3 regions of the Paraburkholderia sp. GAS82 genome follow, and region 3 is predicted to be linked to each of the others. Evidence: riboswitches for the same ligand, from Rfam matches in the RefSeq annotation. Region 3 holds a riboswitch; each other region holds the start of a gene.

Region 1 (6,698 bases), on a different contig from region 3:
GCTCGACAAAAATGCTTCCCGCGAAGCGGTTTAAGGCATGCTGAGGGCGTTGGGCGAGCGCCCATGAAGTACGTCAGCGCACAGACACACCGGTCGTCACCCGGCGAATCTCGTCTGTGATGATTTCGATCAGCGCGTGCGCTGCCGGACCGATAGGCCGCTTCGGATGGCTCACGCGAATGATGTGCCGCACGATCGGCGGCGAGACGATGGGATAGGCGCGCAGCAGGCCTTCGTCGACCTCGCGCTGCACGACGACACGCGGCAGGATCGTCGCCACCTGACTCTGCTCGACGAACTGCACAATCGTGCTCAGCAGGTCGATTTCGAACGTCGGCTTGATGACGATATCGGCCGCCATCAATTCCGCATCGAGCACGCCGCGCAGGCCGTTGCGCCGCGTCGGCAGCACCAGTTCGACGGCAGGTAGATGAGCGAGGTCGATTTCCGCGGGCAATTCGACGCCGTGCGCGGCGCTCGTCACGAACACCATCTCTTCGTCGAGCAGCGGCACCACATCGAGTGAGAGGCGCCCGCGCGGTTTGTTGATGATGGCCGCATCCAGCCGGCCCGCTTCAACGGCGTCGATCAACTGCGCGCTGAACCCGTCAGCCACCGAGACTTCCACTTGCGGAAACAGCGCGTTGAACTTCGCGAGCGATTCAGGCAAAACGCTTTGCGCCTCGGACGCGACCATGCCAAGCGAGACCCGGCCGGTGACGATCACATCGCGCTGGCTCAATTGCTCGCGTGCATGGTCGATGTCGCGCATGATCGGCGTATACAGGCGATACATGAGACGCGCCGCGTCGGTCGGCGTCATGCCGTGCGGGCCGCGTTCGAAGAGCTTCTGGTTCAGTTCCGCTTCAATCTTCGAGATTTGCATGCTGAGCGCGGGCTGCACCATATTCAGCCGCTTTGCCGCGCGCGTGACCGAGCCGTCCTCGAAGAGTGCAATGAAATATTGGATTTGCTTGAGATCCATAAGCCAGGAAGCGCAGCGTGTAGGGTTGAAGCTTCGAGTGTAATCGCTTACGTGCCCGCAGATACGTGGTAGGCGATGCATTGAGCGTACAGAGTGTCTCGAGCAAACGGCGCAGGATGTGTCCACTGGGCAGTGCTCACGACATTCAGCGACAACAATTTCGACGTTTGCCCGGCAAGCGAAACCTTTCTTCCTGAAGCGATCAAACTGGGTGGAGCAGGCTGTATCAGCGCGACAGCAAACGTGAATCCCTCGGTGTGGTCGGCCGCTCGGCGGCGCTGGTAGTCCCATTCGACTTCACCCTTCAGCGTCACGTGTCCGTCCCTGACGACCGCCTTGATGTCGTCCGCGGCATAAGGCAGCTCAGCCTTCAGTCCGGCAATGATCTCGCGCACGATTTCCGGATCGGGCCGTTTGTTGACTTCGAGAGTTCGTCCATGGTCCGGGCAAGAGCCAGCTCGAGCCGTGCCCACTCTTGCTCCAACCCGGGTAGCCCGAAGCGCACGCTGGGGATAGCCGAAAAATAGCGTGTCCAGATCCCTTGCCGGGCGAGCCCCTGGTGCAGTGCCTCTGCACGTGGATCCGGGAACCAGGCAAACAGGGGAGTGCTCAGTGCGACCAGGCCGTGAGCCTGCAGCAACGCTACAAGCCGTGCGCTTTCAGACGCAAGTAGCATACGCATCTGATGTTGCCACGCATGGTCGCGGAACGCGTGTGCCACTGCATGGCGGGCGGGTCCGTTGACGGTCCAGGCGCCGAGATGGAGGCGTAGCGCTGCAAGTAACTCGGGCCGGCCCAGCGCGAAGCCGCAACGCGCTCCGGCGAGTCCGAAGAATTTTCCCGGTGAGCGCAGGACCACGAGTCCCTCGCGATCGACATACGCTCCCATCGACGAGCATGTCTCCGCAGGCAGTGCGTCACCGAACGTTTCATCCACGATCAGCGTGCCGCCGACCGCCGAAAGTTGCGCATGCCACTGCAACAGACGGTGCGGGTCCACTTGCTTCGTTGTCGGATTGTTTGGCGTGACGACGACCGCGTGGTTAACGCCGCAGGGCAACACATCGTCGTCGATGTCGAGTGGCACGACGGTGTGGCCCGCGCGCTCGAACGCAGGGGCATATTCGCCATAGGTTAGCGGAGCAACGGCGGCGACTCCGCGCCGAAGCAGTTCGGGCAGCGCCCGGATGGCTGCCTGGCTACCTGCCACTGACGTTATATGGTCGGAACTCGGCGCGCCATAGTACCGCGCGGCATCGGCGAGCAGGCCATCGCCATCGTCGGGCAGGCGGCGCCATATCTCTGCAGGAATGGGCGGGACCGGATAGGCGTGCGGATTGATACCGGTCGACAGATCGAGCCACGCGTCAAAACTGATACCGTAGCGCCGGACGGCTTCGCGCAGATTGCCACCATGCACGATTGCGCCTGGGACGAGTGTAGGGTTGGGTGAAATCATGTCGTGATTGTATCGACAGGGGGGATGCACCGGTGGCAATGGGATAATCGTAGACCGTGTGATGCCTCTCGCACCTCTGCAAATTGCGTCGTGTGCCCCAACTCATCCATTTTTGATCGAGCCTCGGTTTCCTGATGACTGTTCCAAACGATTTCGCACCGGCTGTGCCTGGCGGCACGCTGATGATCCAGGGTACAACCTCCGATGCAGGCAAGAGCACGCTGGTCGCCGGTCTGTGCCGGCTGGTGTCGCGCCGCGGCGGACGGGTGGCGCCATTCAAGCCACAGAACATGGCGCTCAACAGCGCAGTCACGATCGATGGGGGCGAGATTGGCCGCGCACAGGCGCTGCAGGCGATTGCGGCCGGCATTCCCGCGCATACGGACCTGAACCCGGTGCTGCTCAAGCCGACCAGCGATCGTGGTGCGCAGGTGATCGTACATGGCAAAGCACGAATGAATCTTGATGCGCGCGCCTATCACGACTATAAACCGCTGGCCTTCAAGGCCGTGCTCGAATCTTACGCACGCCTGCAGAAGAAGTACGACACGATCCTGGTGGAAGGGGCGGGCAGCCCGGCGGAGATCAATCTGCGTGCGAACGATATCGCCAATATGGGCTTTGCTGAAGCGGTCGATTGCCCGGTGCTGTTGGTGGCCGATATCGATCGCGGCGGTGTGTTCGCGCATTTGCTCGGTACGCTCGAATGCCTGTCCGAATCCGAACGCGCAAGGGTCTGCGGTCTCGTCATCAACCGGTTTCGCGGCGATCCGGGCCTGCTGAAGCCTGGGCTTGACTGGCTGGAGGCGCGTACAGGCAAGCCGGTACTAGGGGTGGTGCCGTATCTGCACGGATTGGCGCTCGACGCCGAAGACATGCTGCCGCGTGTGGCGCATAGCGGTGCGGCCGATGCCGTGCAGTCTCTGCGGGTGGTCGTGCCGGCATTGCCACATATCAGCAATCACACGGATTTCGATGCGCTGCGCGCGCACCCGCAGGTCGATTTCAGCTATGCGCTCGCGGGTATTCCGCCGCCGCCCGCGGATCTGGTGATTTTGCCCGGCTCCAAAAATGTGCGTGGAGATCTGGCCTGGCTGCGCGACAACGGTTGGGAAGAAGTGCTGCGTCGGCATTTGCGTTATGGCGGCCGGGTGATCGGTATCTGCGGAGGCATGCAGATGCTCGGCCAATCACTGAGCGACCCTCACGGCGTGGAGGGCCAGCCGGGTACCACGAAGGGTCTCGGCTGGCTCGATTACGAGACCGTCATCACACGCGAGAAGATGCTCAGGAACGTCACGGGCGCCCTGACGCTGAGCGGTTCGCCGGACGTTTGCGGCTACGAGATTCACATGGGCGAAACCCACGGCCCCGCGCTTGCTGCGCCGGCTTTGTACCTCGTAGCGGACCAGTCGGACGGGGACGATACACGTCCCGATGGTGCAATGTCGGCTGACGGACAGATTCTCGCCACTTATGTGCACGGGCTGTTCGACACGCCGGCCTCCTGCAGTGCCTTGCTCGCGTGGGCGGGGCTGGCCGGTTCGCAAGCACTCGACTATCCGGCGTTGCGGGACGCGTCGCTCGACCGGCTCGCCGATACGCTCGAGGAGCACCTCGACCTGACTCGGGTGTTCGCCGCTATCGGCAAGCGTGCGGACGCGTCACGCTGACTCCAGCCGAGCCGGGTCAACTGAGCGCTTATTGCGCATGCAGATGCGCTTCGAGTTTGTCGTAGCCCTTGATCCGGTAAATCAGGAACGACAGGACCCACGAGACGATGAAGATGCCAATGATGACGAAGCCGAGGTTGTTGAAATTCTCGTTCAACGTATCGACGGTCTGCCAGAACAGGCCCTTCTGCCTGATCTGGTCGGCAATCATCCCCAGCGCCTCGATACCGCCTATCACGACCGCGACGAGCACAGAGACCAGCGTAATCGTGAGGTTGTAGTAAAGCTTGCGGATCGGTCGCACGAACGCCCATTCATAGGCACCAAGCATCAGGATCCCGTCGGTGGTGTCGATCAGTGTCATGCCTGCGGCGAAGAGTACCGGAAACACCAGCACGATCCAGATCGACAACCCTTGAGATGCCTGGTGTGCCGAGATGCCGAGCAGGCTGACTTCGGTCGCGGTATCGAAACCCAGGCCGAACAGAAAGCCGAGCGGCAACATCCACAATGAGTTCGATACAAGCTTGAACAGCGGCCGGAACATCCGTGCGAGCAAGCCGCGACTGTTGAGCAGGAGGTCGAGATCGTCCTGATCGTACGGCTCACCACGCTTTACTTTCTTGAACGCCCGCCATACGCCGCGTAGGATGATCAGGTTCATGGCCGCGATCAAAAACAGGAAGATCGCTGAGACGCTGGTCGAGATCACGCCGCCGACGTTTTGCCAGGATTCGAACCGGCTTTCGAGCGCAGAGGCCGTAGCAGCAACCGCTGCCGCTACCAGCAAAACCACGGCCGAGTGACCGATCGCAAAGAAGAAACCGACCGTGACGGGCCGTCGGCCATCCTGCATCAGTTTGCGTGTGACGTTATCGATGGCGGCGATGTGATCGGCATCGACTGCATGGCGCAATCCGAAGCCGTAGGCGACCAGGCCGGTGCCCAGCAACAGCGGGTGACCGTGGAAGGCTATGAAGGCCCAGATCCAGCTGCCGACGTTGAATAAAGCGAGGACGCTGTAGATGGCAATCAGCCGATAGCGCAATGCGTCAGTTGGAACTGACCTTGAGTACGTGATGGACATGCAAGAATCCTGAGGTTCGGGCTGTCCTTACAGCAGGTATCCATTCGCGCAAACGGATACTTGGCGACTCGGACATCCCCGTCCGATCCGGCTGAGCAGACCTCGGTCGATGGCAGGTCTCCTGACTCGCACGTCACAATCCGGCACCGACCTTCCCGGTTGCCCAGTGGTCAAGCATGGTGTGGACTCGGCGCTTACAGTTGCGGGGGCAGTCGCAGACTTGAGCAGAGCGCTCTCACTGCGTTCCCGTTTAATCCCGGTGAGGGGAACCATCAAGGCGCAAGAGTACAGAAGGCTGCCGGAGGGCGTCAATCTCCGCTTGAATAGCGGTTCGGACGGAGGAATCTTTCCCTTTCCAACGATTTTTGTTCAGAACGCCTCGCCGCGGAACAAGGCGGCGGCGAATACCGGATTCGACGGCCAGTAAGCGTGCATGTAGGTTGCGACGATTGCACCGTGCCGATAGAGGGCTTCCCCGCTGGTTGCGCCTTGCGGCCGAACCGCGGTCGTAACCGGTGCGAGCGGCGTGTTCAGCTTCGAATAGTGGAACGTGTGTCCGGTCATGACGCCGTGTCGTCCTTCGATCTGTTGCATGGCCAGTGCCGCGAAGCGGGTCTGCATGCTGGCCTCGCCGGGCAGCAGGCCGAGCATCGGGGTAGAGGCACCGTGCACGTCGATCAGTCGGTCTAGCAGATAGAGCATGCCGCCACATTCGGCGATCAACGGTTTGCCGGCTGCGGCGTGTGCGTGAATCGAGCCGGCACTGCATTTCCGGTCCGTCAGGGTCCGGGCATGGAGTTCCGGGTAACCGCCGGGGAGATAGAGGGCGTCGGCAGCCTGAGGTACCGGTTCATTGGCGAGCGGCGAGAAATACGCGAGTCTGGCGCCGAGTGCTTCGAGCAGTGCGAGATTGGCTGGGTAGATAAAGGAAAAGGCCGCGTCCTTTGCAATTGCGATCAGCCTGCCGTCGAGCAGGCGTGGTAGGCTGTTACGCGGTGGCGCCTCGAAGTCGATGGCCGGTGGCAGTTCGGCCAGCGGCGTCGCGGCGAGCGCATCGGCAACCTGGTTGAGGCGTGCATCGAGATCCGCGATTTCTGCGGCCTGGTGCAAACCGAGGTGCCGGTCCGGCAATTCGATCGAGTCGTTGCTGTTCAGATGGCCGCACCAGCGCAGCGAGGCCGGTAATGCCTCTTCAAGCAGTTTCGCATGATAGGGCGAGCCGACCCGGTTCGCGAGCACACCGTAAAAAGGCACCTGCGGCTGGAATTGAGCGAGACCGAAGGCCAATGCGCCGAAGGTCTGGGCCATGGATTTCGCTGCGATCACCGCCAATACCGGTATGCCGAAGGCGCTGGCCAGATCGGCACTACTCGGCTGGCCGTCGTACAGCCCCATGACCCCTTCGACCAGGATCAGATCGGCGTCGCCTGCCGCTTCGGCCAGCAGTGTACGGCAGCCGGCTTCGCCGACCATCCAGAGGTCGAGCGAAAACAC
Region 2 (6,698 bases), on a different contig from region 3:
TCGCAATGTCGGCTTCCCGATCCTGCGTGTTCCAGGTATAGCCGTCGCCCATCGTGACGAAATCGCAGTTTGGCAGACTGCCCAGGAAATCGCGCTCCGAGGTATGCAGTGCACCCTTGATGAATTGCACGACACCGAGGCGCATGCCGTGTCCGAGCACGCGCACGGCCATGCCGAAAGCCGCTGTGCTTTTGCCCTTGCCCGTGCCCGTATTGACGATCAACAGTCCTTTTTCGATGGTGGCCTGCGCCTGTTTCTTTTCATGTCCTTCGCGGCGGCGTTGGGTCATGCGCAGATGCGATTCCGTATCGGTTTTCATGCAGTCAGGTCCTGGTGGTTGGGTTCAATCGGCGCGCCCCGGGCGCCTGCGTACAGAATTCGGCCAGGCAGGCAATGGCCACGGTGACGCCAGGCGAAGCCGTTTTGCCGGCAACGAGGCTGCCGCCGGGCGCTCCCAGCAGCGCGCAAGGTTCGCAGATGCCGTCGACGCCGAAGCGGGCCTGTACCGCTTTCGAGGCCGTTGCGCGAAGCATGCCGCCCGGGCAGGCGGCGATCGCTTCACGGCTGAAGCTATGCAACATTAGCGCATGACGGGCACAGAATGTCAGGAGGCCGGGTTCTCGCGCCTTTGAATCGATGGTCGAGATCGAGGCGATCGATTCAAAGGCGTTGGCCCCTTGCACGCCCAGTTTGCCAAGCGTCGCGAGCACAGCGGCCTCGATCGCCTCGGCCGAAACTTGCTGCCGACAGCCAATGCCGATGCTGAATTGCTTCATGTTGTGTCGTAACCGTCCGCTCGGGCCGTAAGCATATGGCGTGTCGGTTTGCAGATATCTGGCGCGCTACAATACACGCGTTGGCGGCCGCTCGCCAGCGTCGCTTCTTGACGCTGCCTCGCGGTGCAGCCTAAACTCGTCCCACTCTGGTGCCCGCCGACGCGTTATCGCGCCGGCAGTTAAACGGGAAACAGGACGCTTGCCGCGCTAGCGCGAGCCCAACCTGTGCTGCCCCCGCAACGGTTCAGCGAAAGCGTCGCTTAGGCGATGCGAAGCCGGCTCCATGTCCGCGACCAGGATCGCGGGCAATCAACCACTGCGCGAAAGATTCGCGTGGGAAGGTGGAGCGGTGCGTTCGCCAGCCCGGATACCGGCCAGAGAAGAGGTGTTGGCGCTGCGGGGATGCAGCTGGCCATCCACGCCTTCATCGCGTTCCTCTGTTGCGACCGCAACGTTCCGTATCGTCCCCACGTCCTGTTTACGTCCTGCGCCAGACGCTACCGCTCGCGTCTGGTCTGAAGCGAGTGCCCGACGAGCTGGCTTGTTTAATAACGGAGTGATCATGCAGAACCCCATGCGCAAGATCCCTGTGACTGTCGTCACGGGCTTTCTTGGGAGTGGCAAAACCACCTTGCTGCGCCATATTCTTCAAAACGCGAACGATTTGCGGATTGCTGTCATCGTGAACGAGTTCGGCGAGCTCGGCATCGACGGCGAAATTTTGCGTGGTTGCGGAATCGGCTGCGACGAAGAAGGCCGCGAACAGGCCGGCCAGCTCTATGAGCTCGCCAACGGCTGTCTGTGCTGCACCGTGCAGGAAGAGTTTTTCCCGGTGATGGAGCAACTGGTCGAACGCCGTGGCGAAATTGACCACGTTCTGATCGAAACCTCGGGACTGGCGCTGCCGAAACCGCTGGTCCAGGCGTTCAACTGGCCTTCGATCCGCAACAGCTTCACCGTCGACGCGGTGGTGACCGTGGTGGACGGCCCTGCCGCAGCAAGCGGACAGTTCGCCGACGACCCGCAGGCCGTGGATGAGCAGCGCCGAGCCGATCCCAATCTCGATCACGAATCGCCGTTGCACGAGCTGTTCGAAGACCAGCTCGGCTCGGCCGATCTCGTGATCCTGAACAAGACCGACCTGCTCGACGAGGCACAGCAGGCTGCCGTGGAAGCGGAGATTCGCGAGGAGTTGCCGCCCCAGGTCAAGATCGTGCGCGCCCAGCGAGGGCAGCTGGATCTGCACGGCCTGCTGGGTTTGCAGGCGGCGTCCGAAACCACGATTCATCTGCGCCACGATCATCATGGCTCGGCCGACGATCCCGATCATCACCACGACGAATTCGATTCCGTGATCGTTGAAGCGCCCGCTGCATCGCGCGAAACGATCATCGCGGCGCTGCAGGGTTTGACGGAGCAGCACACGATCTACCGCGTCAAGGGTTTTGCAGCGCTGCCAGGCACACCAATGCGCCTCGTGATCCAGGGCGTGGGCCGGCGCTTCGACAGCTATTTCGACCGGCGCTGGCGCGAAGACGAAGCACGGGCCAACCGGTTCGTGCTGATCGGCGAAGATCTCGATCAACCTGTGCTGCAACGCGCGCTGAGCGCCGCGTTGGCTGCCCAGGCCCAGCAGTCCTGATCCGTCATGCATCTGCTACGCACCGTTCCGGGCGGTTTTGTCGACGATACCGAAGGCGTCATCCGGATCGATCAGCGACCGGCTGAGATCGTGGTGCTGAGTTCGGCCGACACGACGCTGGCGCTGTTGGCGAGCGTGGTGCCGAGGCTCGGCGCCGGCTTCCCGGAGATCCGGCTCACCAATGTCAGCTTTTTGCGGCAGCCTGCATCGGTCGATTTTTACGTCGACGACGTGCTCCAGCATGCGCGTGTGGTGGTCGTCGACCATCTGGGCGGCGAAGCCTACTGGCCTTACGGTATCGAGCAACTGGTCGAACTGGCCGAACGCAGGAAGCAGGTGCTGGTGATGTTCTCGGGCGACCTTCAGGAAGACCCGCACCTGCTCGCGCGCAGTACCGCCGATCCCGCCTTGTGCCATCAGCTCTGGCGCTATCTGCGCGAGGGCGGCCCGCTCAATGCCGAAGCCTTCTTGCGCTGCATCGCTTATCGCGCGCTCGGCTGGGGCAGCGAACCGGCCGCGCCGCGCGTGTTGCCCGCTGCCGCGCTTTATCATCCTGAGCACGATACGCCGAGCATCGCCGACTGGCAGGCGCGCTGGCGCCCCGGTGCACCGGTGGCACTGATCCTGTTCTACAAGGCGCATTTGCAGGCGGCCAATACGCGCGTGTTCGATGCGCTGATCGAGGCGCTCGAGGCGCAAGGCGTGAACCCCTTGCCGCTCGCCGTGACTTCGCTGAAGGATCGAGTGAGCCTCGCTGTATTGCAGCAGTTGAGCGTCGAGCATCGGGTCGCGCTGGTGCTGAATACCACCGCGTTTGCGGTCTCTTCGATCGATGCCCCGGATGCCTTTGCCCTCGCGGGCGATGCGCCCGTGCTGCAGGTGATCCTGAGCGGCGGGAACCGCGAGACGTGGCTCAAGGACAATCATGGCCTCAATGCGCGCGATATCGCGATGCATGTGGTGCTGCCCGAGGTCGACGGCCGCGTGATTACGCGAGCGATCAGTTTCAAGGGACTCGACTACCGCTGCCCGCATACCGAGGTCGACGTGGTGCGCTATCAGCCCGATCTCGAGCGCATCGCGTTCGTGGCCGAGCTGAGCCGGCGCTGGTGCCGGTTGCGCACGCTTGAGAATGCCGACAAGCGGCTCGCGCTGATCCTCGCGAATTACCCCGTCAGCGAAGGGCGGATCGGCAACGGTGTCGGACTCGATACGCCGGCCTCCGTCCTTACGATCCTCGCCATGTTGCGTGACGAGGGTTACCGGCTCGATCCGTTGCCGGCCGATGGCGAGGCCCTGCTGCGCACGCTGACTCAGGGTGTCACCAACGACCCGGTTGTGCGCGACTTGCGTCCTGCCTTGCAAAGCCTGGCGTTGGCCGACTATCGCCGCTATTTCGAGCGTCTGCCTGCCGAGGTGCAAGCCGCGCTCAATGCGCGTTGGGGTGCGCCGGAACTCGATCCGACGGTCCGCCAGGGGCGCTTCATGATCGCCGGCTGGCGCTGCGGCCAGGTGTTCGTCGGGATTCAGCCCGCGCGTTCCCGTGACGCCAGCGACTACGCGAGTTATCACGACGCCGAACTGGTGCCGCCGCATGCCTATCTGGCGTTCTATTTCTGGCTGCGGCACCGCTTCGAAATCGATGCCGTGGTGCACGTCGGCAAACATGGCAATCTCGAATGGCTGCCGGGCAAGAGCGTCGCATTGAGCGGCCAGTGCTGGCCCGATCTGATTCTTGGGCCGCTGCCGCATCTTTATCCGTTCATTGTGAACGACCCGGGCGAGGGCAGCCAGGCCAAGCGGCGCGCGCAGGCCGTGATCATCGATCATCTGATGCCGCCGCTCACGCGTGCTGAGAATTACGGTCCGCTGCAGGATCTCGAACGCCAGGTCGACGAATACTACGACGCCTTGATGGTCGATCCGCGGCGTGCCAGGCTGCTGCGCGGCACGATCCTGAAGACGATCGTCGAGCATCGGCTGCATGAGGAACTGAGTCTGGCCGCACCCAGCAGTCCCGATGCCGAGGATGCGCTGCTGACCCAGGTCGATGCGTGGCTATGTGAGTTGAAAGAGGCGCAGATTCGCGATGGTCTGCATATCTTCGGGCACTCGCCGCAGGGCGTGCAGCGGCGCGACACCTTGCAGGCGCTGGCGCGTTTTCCGGTAGGCAACGGGCGGGAGGCGAACGCGGGGCTGATCGATGCGCTTGCACGGGATCTCGACATTGCCCGCCTGTTCGATCCGCTGGCGCCCGACTGGTCGGCGCCATGGGACGGTCCTCGCCCGGCACTATTGCAGCAGGTGAGCGATGCGCCCTGGCGGCATAAGGGCGATACGCGCGAGCGGCTCGAACTGCTCGCAGCGGAATTGCTTGCTGACCTGTGCGGTTTGTCCAGTGCCAATGCTGAATCTGGGTCCGCACACGGCCTGCCGGCGCCGGGCAGTCTGCCGCATGTCGAGCAGGTGCTCGAGCGTTTGCGCAATGACGTGCTGCCGCGCCTCAACGCATGCGGTGGCGAAGAATTGCGGCAGTTGCGGCGAGGCCTTGCCGGCTGTTTCGTGCCGCCGGGGCCAAGCGGTTCGCCCTCGCGGGGGCGCCCCGATGTGCTGCCGACGGGGCGCAACTTCTATTCGGTCGACACGCGCGCACTGCCCACCCAGGCCGCCTGGGCGCTCGGACTCAAATCGGCACAGCAACTGATCGAGCGGCATTTGCAGGAGCAGGGCGATTACCCGCGCGCGGTCGGACTGTCGGTGTGGGGCACGGCGACCATGCGCACGGGCGGCGATGATATCGCGCAGGCACTTGCGCTGCTCGGCGTACGGCCGAAATGGGCAGCCGGCAGTCATCGCGTGACCGATTTCGAGATTCTGCCGATCGCAACGTTCGACCGGCCGCGCATCGACGTCACGCTGCGCGTATCGGGATTTTTCCGCGATGCGTTCCCGAACCTCATGCACCTGTTCGACGCGGCGGTGCAGGCGGTGGCTGAGCTCGACGACGAGCCTGTTGAGCTGAATCCGATCCGCGCGCGCGTGCTGCGCGAGCGCGATCAACTGATCGCCGGCGGTCTGGAGGCTGGCGAGGCTCGCCGCCGCGCGGGCTGGCGTATCTTCGGCGCACGCCCTGGTTCCTATGGCACAGGCTTGCAGGAGTTGATCGACACCAGCCAGTGGCAAAGCGACGCCGATCTTGCGCACGCGTATCAGCAGTGGGGCGGTTACGCCTATACCCAACAACGTTCGGGCGAGGCCGCCCACGATGCTTTCGGCATGCGCCTCGCTGCGATCGACGTGGTGCTGCAGAACCAGGACAGCCGCGAACACGATCTGCTCGATTCGAATGACTACTACCAGTTCCAGGGCGGCATGGCCGCAGCCGTGCGGCACCTGAGCGGCGCGCAACCGCAGCTTTACCATGCCGACCACAGCAACCCGGAGACGCCGCGCATCCGGCCGTTACGCGAGGAGATCGCACGGGTAATCCGCTCGCGCGTGGTGAATCCGAAATGGCTCGAAGGCATCAAGCGGCACGGCTATAAAGGCGCTGCCGAAATCGCTGCGACGGTCGATTATCTCTATGGCTACGACGCCACCGCACGCGTGGTTGCCGATCATCAATACGCGCTGGTCACGGATGCTTACCTGAACGACGCGGATACGCGGGCGTTTTTGCAGCGCTATAACCCGCATGCGTTGCACGGCATCTGCGAGCGGCTGCTAGAGGCCATGCAGCGCGGCTTGTGGCAGCATCCCGGCACGTACCGAAGCCAGGTCGAACAGCAACTGCTGGCGGTGGAACAGCATCTCGAAGGACGTTCATGACGAAAATCGACTCGCCCAGGACGCTCGTCTCCGGTACACCCGTCGCTACGCGTACGGTTTTCCCGTTTGCGGCGCTGCTTGGGCAGGCGCCCTTGCAACAGGCGCTGCTGCTCGCTGCGATCGATCCGGGCATTGGCGGTGTACTCATCAGTGGTCCGCGCGGCACAGCCAAATCGACGGCTGCGCGTGCGCTTGCCGACCTGCTGCCAGATGGTCAACTGGTGACGTTGCCGCTCGGCGCAAGCGAAGAGCACCTCGTCGGCACGCTCGATCTCGAGACGGTGTTGCGCGACAACGCCGTGCGCTTTTCTCCCGGACTGCTGGCAAAGGCGCATGGCGGCGTACTGTATGTGGATGAGATCAACCTGCTGCCCGATTCGCTGGTCGATCTGCTGCTCGACGTGGCAGCGAGCAGCGTCAATACGGTCGAGCGCGATGGTATTTCGCACAGC
Region 3 (6,698 bases):
AGCAGAAATCGTCAATGAATACGGCCCATTTCCGGGTATCGATGGCGTGCATGGCGTCACCTATGATGGTGAGCACGTCTGGTTTGCCAGCGGAGACAAGCTGAACGTGCTCGATCCGCAGAGCGGCAAGACGCTGCGCTCGCTCGATGTCGCCGCGCACGCAGGCACGGCCTTCGACGGCCAGTACCTGTACCAGATCGCCGATCATCACATCCAGAAGATCGATCCGCAAACCGGCCGCGTGCTCGCCTCGATCCCGGCTCCTGGCGGCGACGATGCCGCAGGACTCACGTGGGCCGAAGGGTCGCTGTGGGTGGGGCAGTATCGGGATCGGAAGATTCTTCAGATCGACCCCGAAACCGGGAAGGTTCTTCGCAGCATCGAATCGAACCGCTTCGTCACCGGTGTGACGTGGGTTGACGGAGAGCTTTGGCACGCCACATGGGACGATAACGAAAGCGAGCTACGACACGTCGATCCACGTAGCGGCGAAGTCGTGGAGAGTCTCGAAATGCCGCCCGGCGTCCACGTGTCCGGGCTGGAGTCCGACGGAGCCGAGCAGTTCTTCTGCGGCGGCGGACGCAGCGGCAAGCTGCGAGCCGTCCGCCGGCCGAAGCGCGGCGCCACCGCCTAAAACACCGCCTGGAACGCTGCCTTAGAACGTGTAAGCCAGCTTGCCGAACGCCGTCCGGCCCAACGTGTTGTAGCCGTACGCGGTTACGTACTGCCGGTTGAACAGATTCGACAGATTGGCGGACACGGTGAGATGCGAGTTGACCTTGTACGCAGCGCGCAGGCCCACCGTTGTATAGGATGGCAGATAAATCGAGTTGGCCTGATCGTCGAAGGTCGATCCACCGTACAGCACGGAGATGCCCGTGCTCAGTGCGTGCAGGTGGAACTCGTCCCACATGTGATCGATGTTCAGGCTGAACGTCTGACGCGGGCGGCGGTTAAGCCAGGTCTGATCCGTGACGTCCTGCGGATTCAGGAAACCGACCGAGAGGCTCACCGGCGTCGATTTGCCGATGATGCCCTTGTACGACAGGTCGATGCCCTGAATATGCGCGCGTCCGACGTTCACCGGCAGGAAGGTCAACGAGTCGTATTCGATCAGGTTGTGAACGCGCGTGTCGTACACCGCCGCCGTGAAGGTCCCGAACGACGTGGTGGCATCCAGCGCCGCCTCAACCGTATCGCTGCGCTCCGGCAGAAGGTTTGGGTTCCCGTAGCCCGGATAGTACAGGTCGTCGAAGGTCGGCAGACGGAACGCATTGCCATACGAAACGCGCGCCGTATAAACCGGCGTAATCGCATAAGACAAGGCAACGTTGCCGGTATTGACCGACTGCCCCTCGATGATCTCGTGACGGCCTGCCAGGAACACGGTCAACGGGCCGAGCGTCGCCGACTGATGCAGCGAAACCGCTGAATCGTCGCGCGTCGGCACACCCGACGGAATGTCGTACGGCAGGAAGGCCTGCTCGCGCGAGAAGTCGTAGGCAAGCTTGGTCTCGCCGGACAGCGGCAGGTTGAACAGCGCGGGCCCACGCTCCTGATGCGTCAGCGAGGTCGACGTGCTCAGGCGCGTCGAGTCGATCTCATCGGATGGGATGCCCGGCGTATTCGTATACAGGAACTCGCGGTCCGTGGCGTAGCCGACCGACTGATCGAGCTGCGTGAACGGCGTGATATCCAGATGGAACGCGGCGCCCGTCGTCAGCTGATAATCGGCCTGCCGGTCGTCGCCGCCCGCGTCATCGTAGGAGAGATCCGAGCGGTGATACAGGAAGAACGTGGAGAGCGACCAGTTGTTGTGCGCGTAACCCAGGCGTCCATCCACGTCCTGCGCATGGTACGGGTTACGGCCGTCTTCGTGACCGAAGACAACCGGCTGCGTCGCATCGATCCCCGCCGTGTTGTAGTCATGCAAGCCGAGCGAGTAGGTCAGCCCGCTCAACGCCGACAGCGCGCCGGTGGACGGGACCGAGCCCGATGTGCGGACCTGCGTATCGAAGGTCTTGTTCGACCCGCCGCCCACCGACACCGTGGTCTGATTGGGCTGATTGGAAGCGTGGTTCGTGAAGAGCTGGATCACGCCACCCATCGCATCGGCGCCGAACGAAGCGGCTGCCGGACCGGAGATCACCTCCACGCGGTCGAATGCGGAGGTCGGCAGATCAGCCCATTCGGCCTGACCGCTGGTCGCGGAACCGACCCGGATACCGTCGATAAACACGGCCACCTGATTTCCCGCCGAGCCACGGATGCTGACGGACGCAAGCGAACCTGGGCCGCCGTTCTGCGCAATGGTCACACCGGGCAGTGTAGCAAGCGCCTGCGTGATGCTTGGGTCAATGGGCGAAAGACGGTCGAGATCTGCGCGAGTCAGAACCTGGGTCGTGGCATATCGCTGATCGAACGATTGCGGCAGATGCTGCGTGTCGCCGGTGACGAGGATATTCGGTAGCGTGGTTTGCGCGACGGCCTGATCCTGGGTCGACGACGAGTCGTCGGCGTGGGCGACCTGGCAAGCGGTAACCGTCAGCGCGGAGCTGATGATGAGATGACGAAGCTTCATTATTGGAATCCTGGGGATAGCGCGCCCCACAGTTGAATAGTAGACAACGACGCCGAGGTCTGACTTCCGGTTCGGACTGAAACCGGTCACAGTGGCGCGACCGCGCTGGATTTGCACCAGCTTCCACGAGTCGTTTGCGCGCATTCTACTTGTGAATCTAACGGGGACCGGAATAATTCCCGCCAATCGACGCGTCATTGCAACATCGCACCAGCGCGGTTCTGACGCCCAACGATCGGGCGTTTCGCGCCAGACGGGTGCATCCGAGAACGGCTCGGGCGCGGCGTACATGCCTGTATCGCCCTGCCCTGAAAAGGCGCGACAGCCTTCCCGCGCGGTTGGCATGAGTCTTGAGTACAATTTCCCTGAACTTGTACACAAGAGGGAATACGAGATGCGCGGATGGACAATTTCGGATTGGCAGGAAGCGTATCGGGACGGTGCGACGCCCGCCCAGTTGCTTGGCGAACTGGTCCGCGGACTGACGCCCGAAGATGACCCCGCATGGATATCGACCGTGACGCAAGCAGTGCTCGACGCGCAGCTCGCGGGCCTCGAGGCCAGGCTAACCGCGGTCGGTGGCGATCTGACGAAGCTGCCGCTCTATGGCGTGCCATTCGCCGCGAAAGACAATATCGACGCCGCCGGCTTCGAGACCACAGCCGCCTGCCCCGCCTTCGCCTATACGCCAGAGCGCAGCGCGACGGTCGTGCAGCGGCTGACCGATGCCGGCGCAATCGTCATTGGTAAAACCAATCTCGATCAGTTCGCGACCGGCCTCGTGGGCGTGCGCTCCCCTTACGGCATCCCGGCCAACAGCTTCGACGCCGAGTACATCTCGGGTGGCTCGAGTTCGGGGTCAGCCTCGGTGGTTGCGCGCGGCATCGTCCCTTTCTCGCTGGGCACGGATACGGCCGGCTCGGGACGCGTCCCTGCGGGCCTCAACAATATCGTCGGAATCAAACCTACTCGTGGCGCGTTCAGCAATAGAGGCGTGGTGCCGGCATGCCGCACGCTCGACTGCGTGTCGGTCTTCGCGACCACTTTCGACGACGCCGCGCTCGTGTATGACCTGGCCGCCTCACTCGATCTGGCCGACGGTCTGTCCCGCGAAGCGCCCGCCTCCGCGCTTCAGTGGCGCGTTCCCGCCGCGCCGCGTTTTGCGGTCCCGTCACAGCCGGAATTCTTCGGCGATGAACTGTCCGCGCAAGCCTTCAATGCCGCCGTGGCGCACCTTGAAGCGCGCGGCGCGATCTGCGTGCCGCTCGATTTTTCGCTCTTCGACGATGTCACTGCGCTGCTGTATGACGGCGCATGGGTAGCGGAACGCTATGCGGCGATTCGCGACTTTGCTGGCTCGAACGAAGCCGACATTCACCCGGTTGTGCGCGACATCATCTTCAAGGCCAAGGAATTCTCCGCCACCGACACCTTCGAATCGATCTACCGTCTCGCCGATCTCAAACGCCGCGCCGATGCGATGCTGGCGCAGTTCGACGCCCTCGTCGTGCCGACTGCCCCGGCCCACTACAGGATCGCCGAACTGCTGGCGGATCCGGTGCGTCTGAACAGCAATCTCGGCAAGTACACCAACTTTGTCAATCTGCTCGACTGGAGCGCAGTGGCCGCGCCGGCAAACTTCCGCGAAGACGGACTGCCGTTTGGGATTACCTTCATTGGCGAGGCGTGGCGGGAACGGGCGCTGGCTGACTTCGCGGCGCAATGGCATCGGGCCACCGGGCTGCCGCGTGGAGCGACTGGGATGCCGCAGGCTGCGCAGTCCGGTGCCGCGCAACCAGCGCCTGAGGCAAAACGCAGCGCGGCGAGCGACACCATTCGCGTCGCCGTCGTCGGTGCCCATTTGCGTGGCATGCCGCTCAACCATGAACTGACGAGTCGTGGCGCAAGCTTCGCGGAGAGCACGACGACCGCGAGCAACTATCGTCTCTTCTCGCTCGCAAACACGACTCCGCCGAAACCAGGGCTACTCCGTTCCGAAAGCGGCGCACCGATTCAGCTGGAACTCTGGGACGTGCCGGCGACTGCATTTGGTTCTTTCGTCGCTGGCGTCCCTGCACCACTTGGCATCGGCACTGTAACGCTCGCGGACGGCAGACAGGTGAAGGGTTTCATCTGCGAGCCTTACGCCCTGCAGGATGCGCAGGACATCACGGCATTCGGCGGCTGGGCTGCCTGGCTCGCGCGTTAGCTTCTCTCATTGCGCGCCGGAATCGTCCAAACATTCCATCGCAAGCCGCGTATCATGATCCAAGCTCGCGATCTTCCGCTGCCGTTGGAACAAGCTAGCCGCATCCCCTCACGCACCTGGAAATACTGATGGTGGACAACAGCGCGCCGACTGCGCCGGCGAAAAGCGCCAGCAACCTTGCTGCGCAAATCTATACGCAACTGAAGGCCGATATCTTCGACTTCCGCCTGCTGCCGGGCGACAAGTTCAGCGAAGGCGATATCGCAACACGTATGCAGGTCAGCCGCACACCGGTCCGGCAGGCGCTGTTCTGGCTGCAGCGCGAAGGCTATGTGGATGTCAACTTCAAGAGCGGCTGGCAGGTCCGCGCGTTCGACTTCAAGTATTTCGAAGACCTCTACGAAGTGCGCGTCATGATGGAAACTTCCGCAATCGCGAAGCTCGTGGAGCTGGACGCCACCTCACGGCTCGACGCCCTGCGCGAGATCTGGTGCGTGCCCGTGAAGAAGCAGCTTGACGATCCCGCCACCGTCGCCGCGCTGGACGAAACCTTCCATGGACGTCTCGTCGCCGCCGTGGGCAACAACGAAATGGCTCGGATGCACGAGGACATCACCGAACGCATCCGCATCATCCGCCGGCTGGACTTCACCAAGAAACCGCGCGTGGCGGCAACCTATAAGGAACACGCGGCGATTCTCAAGGCGATCTTTGCGGGCGAAGCGTCGGACGCCCAGCAGATGATCCGTGCTCATATCGCGGAGAGTCAGGCCGAGGTCAAACGCATCACGCTCTATATGATGCAGACCGCGCGCGAACGTTACGGTGCGCGCGAAACGATCTAGCGTCTTCGCCATCCCTGGATACGTGCACGACGCACCAGCGTGGCGCGTCGTGCGCACCGCTGTCACACAGCGCCTCACGATCTCGCAAGCGTGGCAAAGCCTCCCGTTCCTCATCCCCCGCCTGGCTTGGAAGTTGCTCAAGCACTGCGCCTTGTATTCAAGGCGATATCCAACTTTCAAAATGGCAGAGGACGATCAATGAACAAGCGTGAGTTTCTGAAGGTCGCATCGGCAGCAGGGGTTGCGGGTGTGACGGGGGTCGCAGGCGGGATTCCTTCCGCGTTCGCGCAAGGCGACACCGGTCCGATCAAGGTAGGCATTCTGCATTCACTGTCGGGCACGATGGCGATCTCCGAAACGTCGCTGAAAGATACCGCGTTGATGACGATCGCACAGATCAACGCAAGCGGTGGCGTCAATGGCCGCCAGCTCGAGCCGGTAGTCGTGGACCCGGCTTCGAACTGGCCGCTGTTCGCCGAGAAGGCACGCCAGCTGATCACGCAGGACAAGTGTGCTGTGGTGTTCGGCTGCTGGACTTCGGTGTCACGCAAGTCGGTGCTGCCGGTGTTCGAGGAACTCAACGGCCTGCTCTTCTACCCCGTGCAGTACGAAGGCGAAGAAATGTCGCGCAACGTGTTCTACACGGGCGCCGCACCGAACCAGCAGGCGATTCCTGCTACCGAATATCTGATGAGTGCAGAAGGCGGCGGCGCCAAGCGCTTCTTCCTGCTCGGCACGGACTATGTGTACCCGCGTACGACCAACAAGATTCTGCGCGCGTTCCTGAAATCGAAGGGCGTTCAGGAAGCGGATATTCAGGAGGTCTACACGCCGTTCGGCCATAGCGACTATCAGACCATCGTCGCCAACATCAAGACCTTCTCGCAGGGCGGCAAGACCGCGGTGATCTCGACCGTCAACGGTGACTCGAATGTGCCGTTCTATAAGGAACTGGGCAACCAGGGCCTGAAAGCGACGGACGTGCCGGTAGTGGCGTTCTCGGTGGGCGAAGAAGAACTGCGCGGTATCGATACGAAGCCGCTGGTGGGCAACCTCGCTGCGT

The links. A riboswitch is a leader RNA that binds a small molecule or an ion and turns the genes downstream of it on or off. The one in region 3 is predicted to bind cobalamin.
Region 1: linked by a shared signal. The riboswitch ahead of P3T17_RS22575 (HoxN/HupN/NixA family nickel/cobalt transporter) and the one ahead of P3T17_RS33940 (TonB-dependent receptor domain-containing protein) in region 3 are both predicted to bind cobalamin.
Region 2: linked by a shared signal. The riboswitch ahead of cobW (cobalamin biosynthesis protein CobW) and the one ahead of P3T17_RS33940 (TonB-dependent receptor domain-containing protein) in region 3 are both predicted to bind cobalamin.

Annotation. Positions count from the first base shown of each region.
Region 1 covers NZ_JBNDLX010000007.1:146,593-153,290, reverse strand. Annotated here, with positions in the region: gene P3T17_RS22600 (MFS transporter) at 1-34, shown strand, start outside; gene P3T17_RS22595 (LysR family transcriptional regulator) at 74-985, opposite strand; gene P3T17_RS22590 (BON domain-containing protein) at 1,033-1,380, opposite strand; gene cobD (threonine-phosphate decarboxylase CobD) at 1,356-2,444, opposite strand; gene P3T17_RS22580 (cobyric acid synthase) at 2,579-4,117, shown strand; gene P3T17_RS22575 (HoxN/HupN/NixA family nickel/cobalt transporter) at 4,146-5,204, opposite strand; cobalamin riboswitch at 5,299-5,493, opposite strand; gene P3T17_RS22570 (cobyrinate a,c-diamide synthase) at 5,574-6,698, opposite strand, start outside.
Region 2 covers NZ_JBNDLX010000007.1:139,434-146,131, reverse strand. Annotated here, with positions in the region: gene cobO (cob(I)yrinic acid a,c-diamide adenosyltransferase) at 1-319, opposite strand, end outside; gene P3T17_RS22560 (cobalamin biosynthesis protein) at 324-776, opposite strand; cobalamin riboswitch at 907-1,169, shown strand; gene cobW (cobalamin biosynthesis protein CobW) at 1,339-2,418, shown strand; gene cobN (cobaltochelatase subunit CobN) at 2,425-6,246, shown strand; gene P3T17_RS22545 (ATP-binding protein) at 6,243-6,698, shown strand, end outside.
Region 3 covers NZ_JBNDLX010000014.1:175,368-182,065, reverse strand. Annotated here, with positions in the region: gene P3T17_RS33945 (DUF5074 domain-containing protein) at 1-634, shown strand, start outside; gene P3T17_RS33940 (TonB-dependent receptor domain-containing protein) at 656-2,581, opposite strand; adenosylcobalamin (AdoCbl) riboswitch at 2,627-2,716, opposite strand; gene atzF (allophanate hydrolase) at 2,976-4,790, shown strand; gene P3T17_RS33930 (GntR family transcriptional regulator) at 4,919-5,635, shown strand; gene urtA (urea ABC transporter substrate-binding protein) at 5,834-6,698, shown strand, end outside.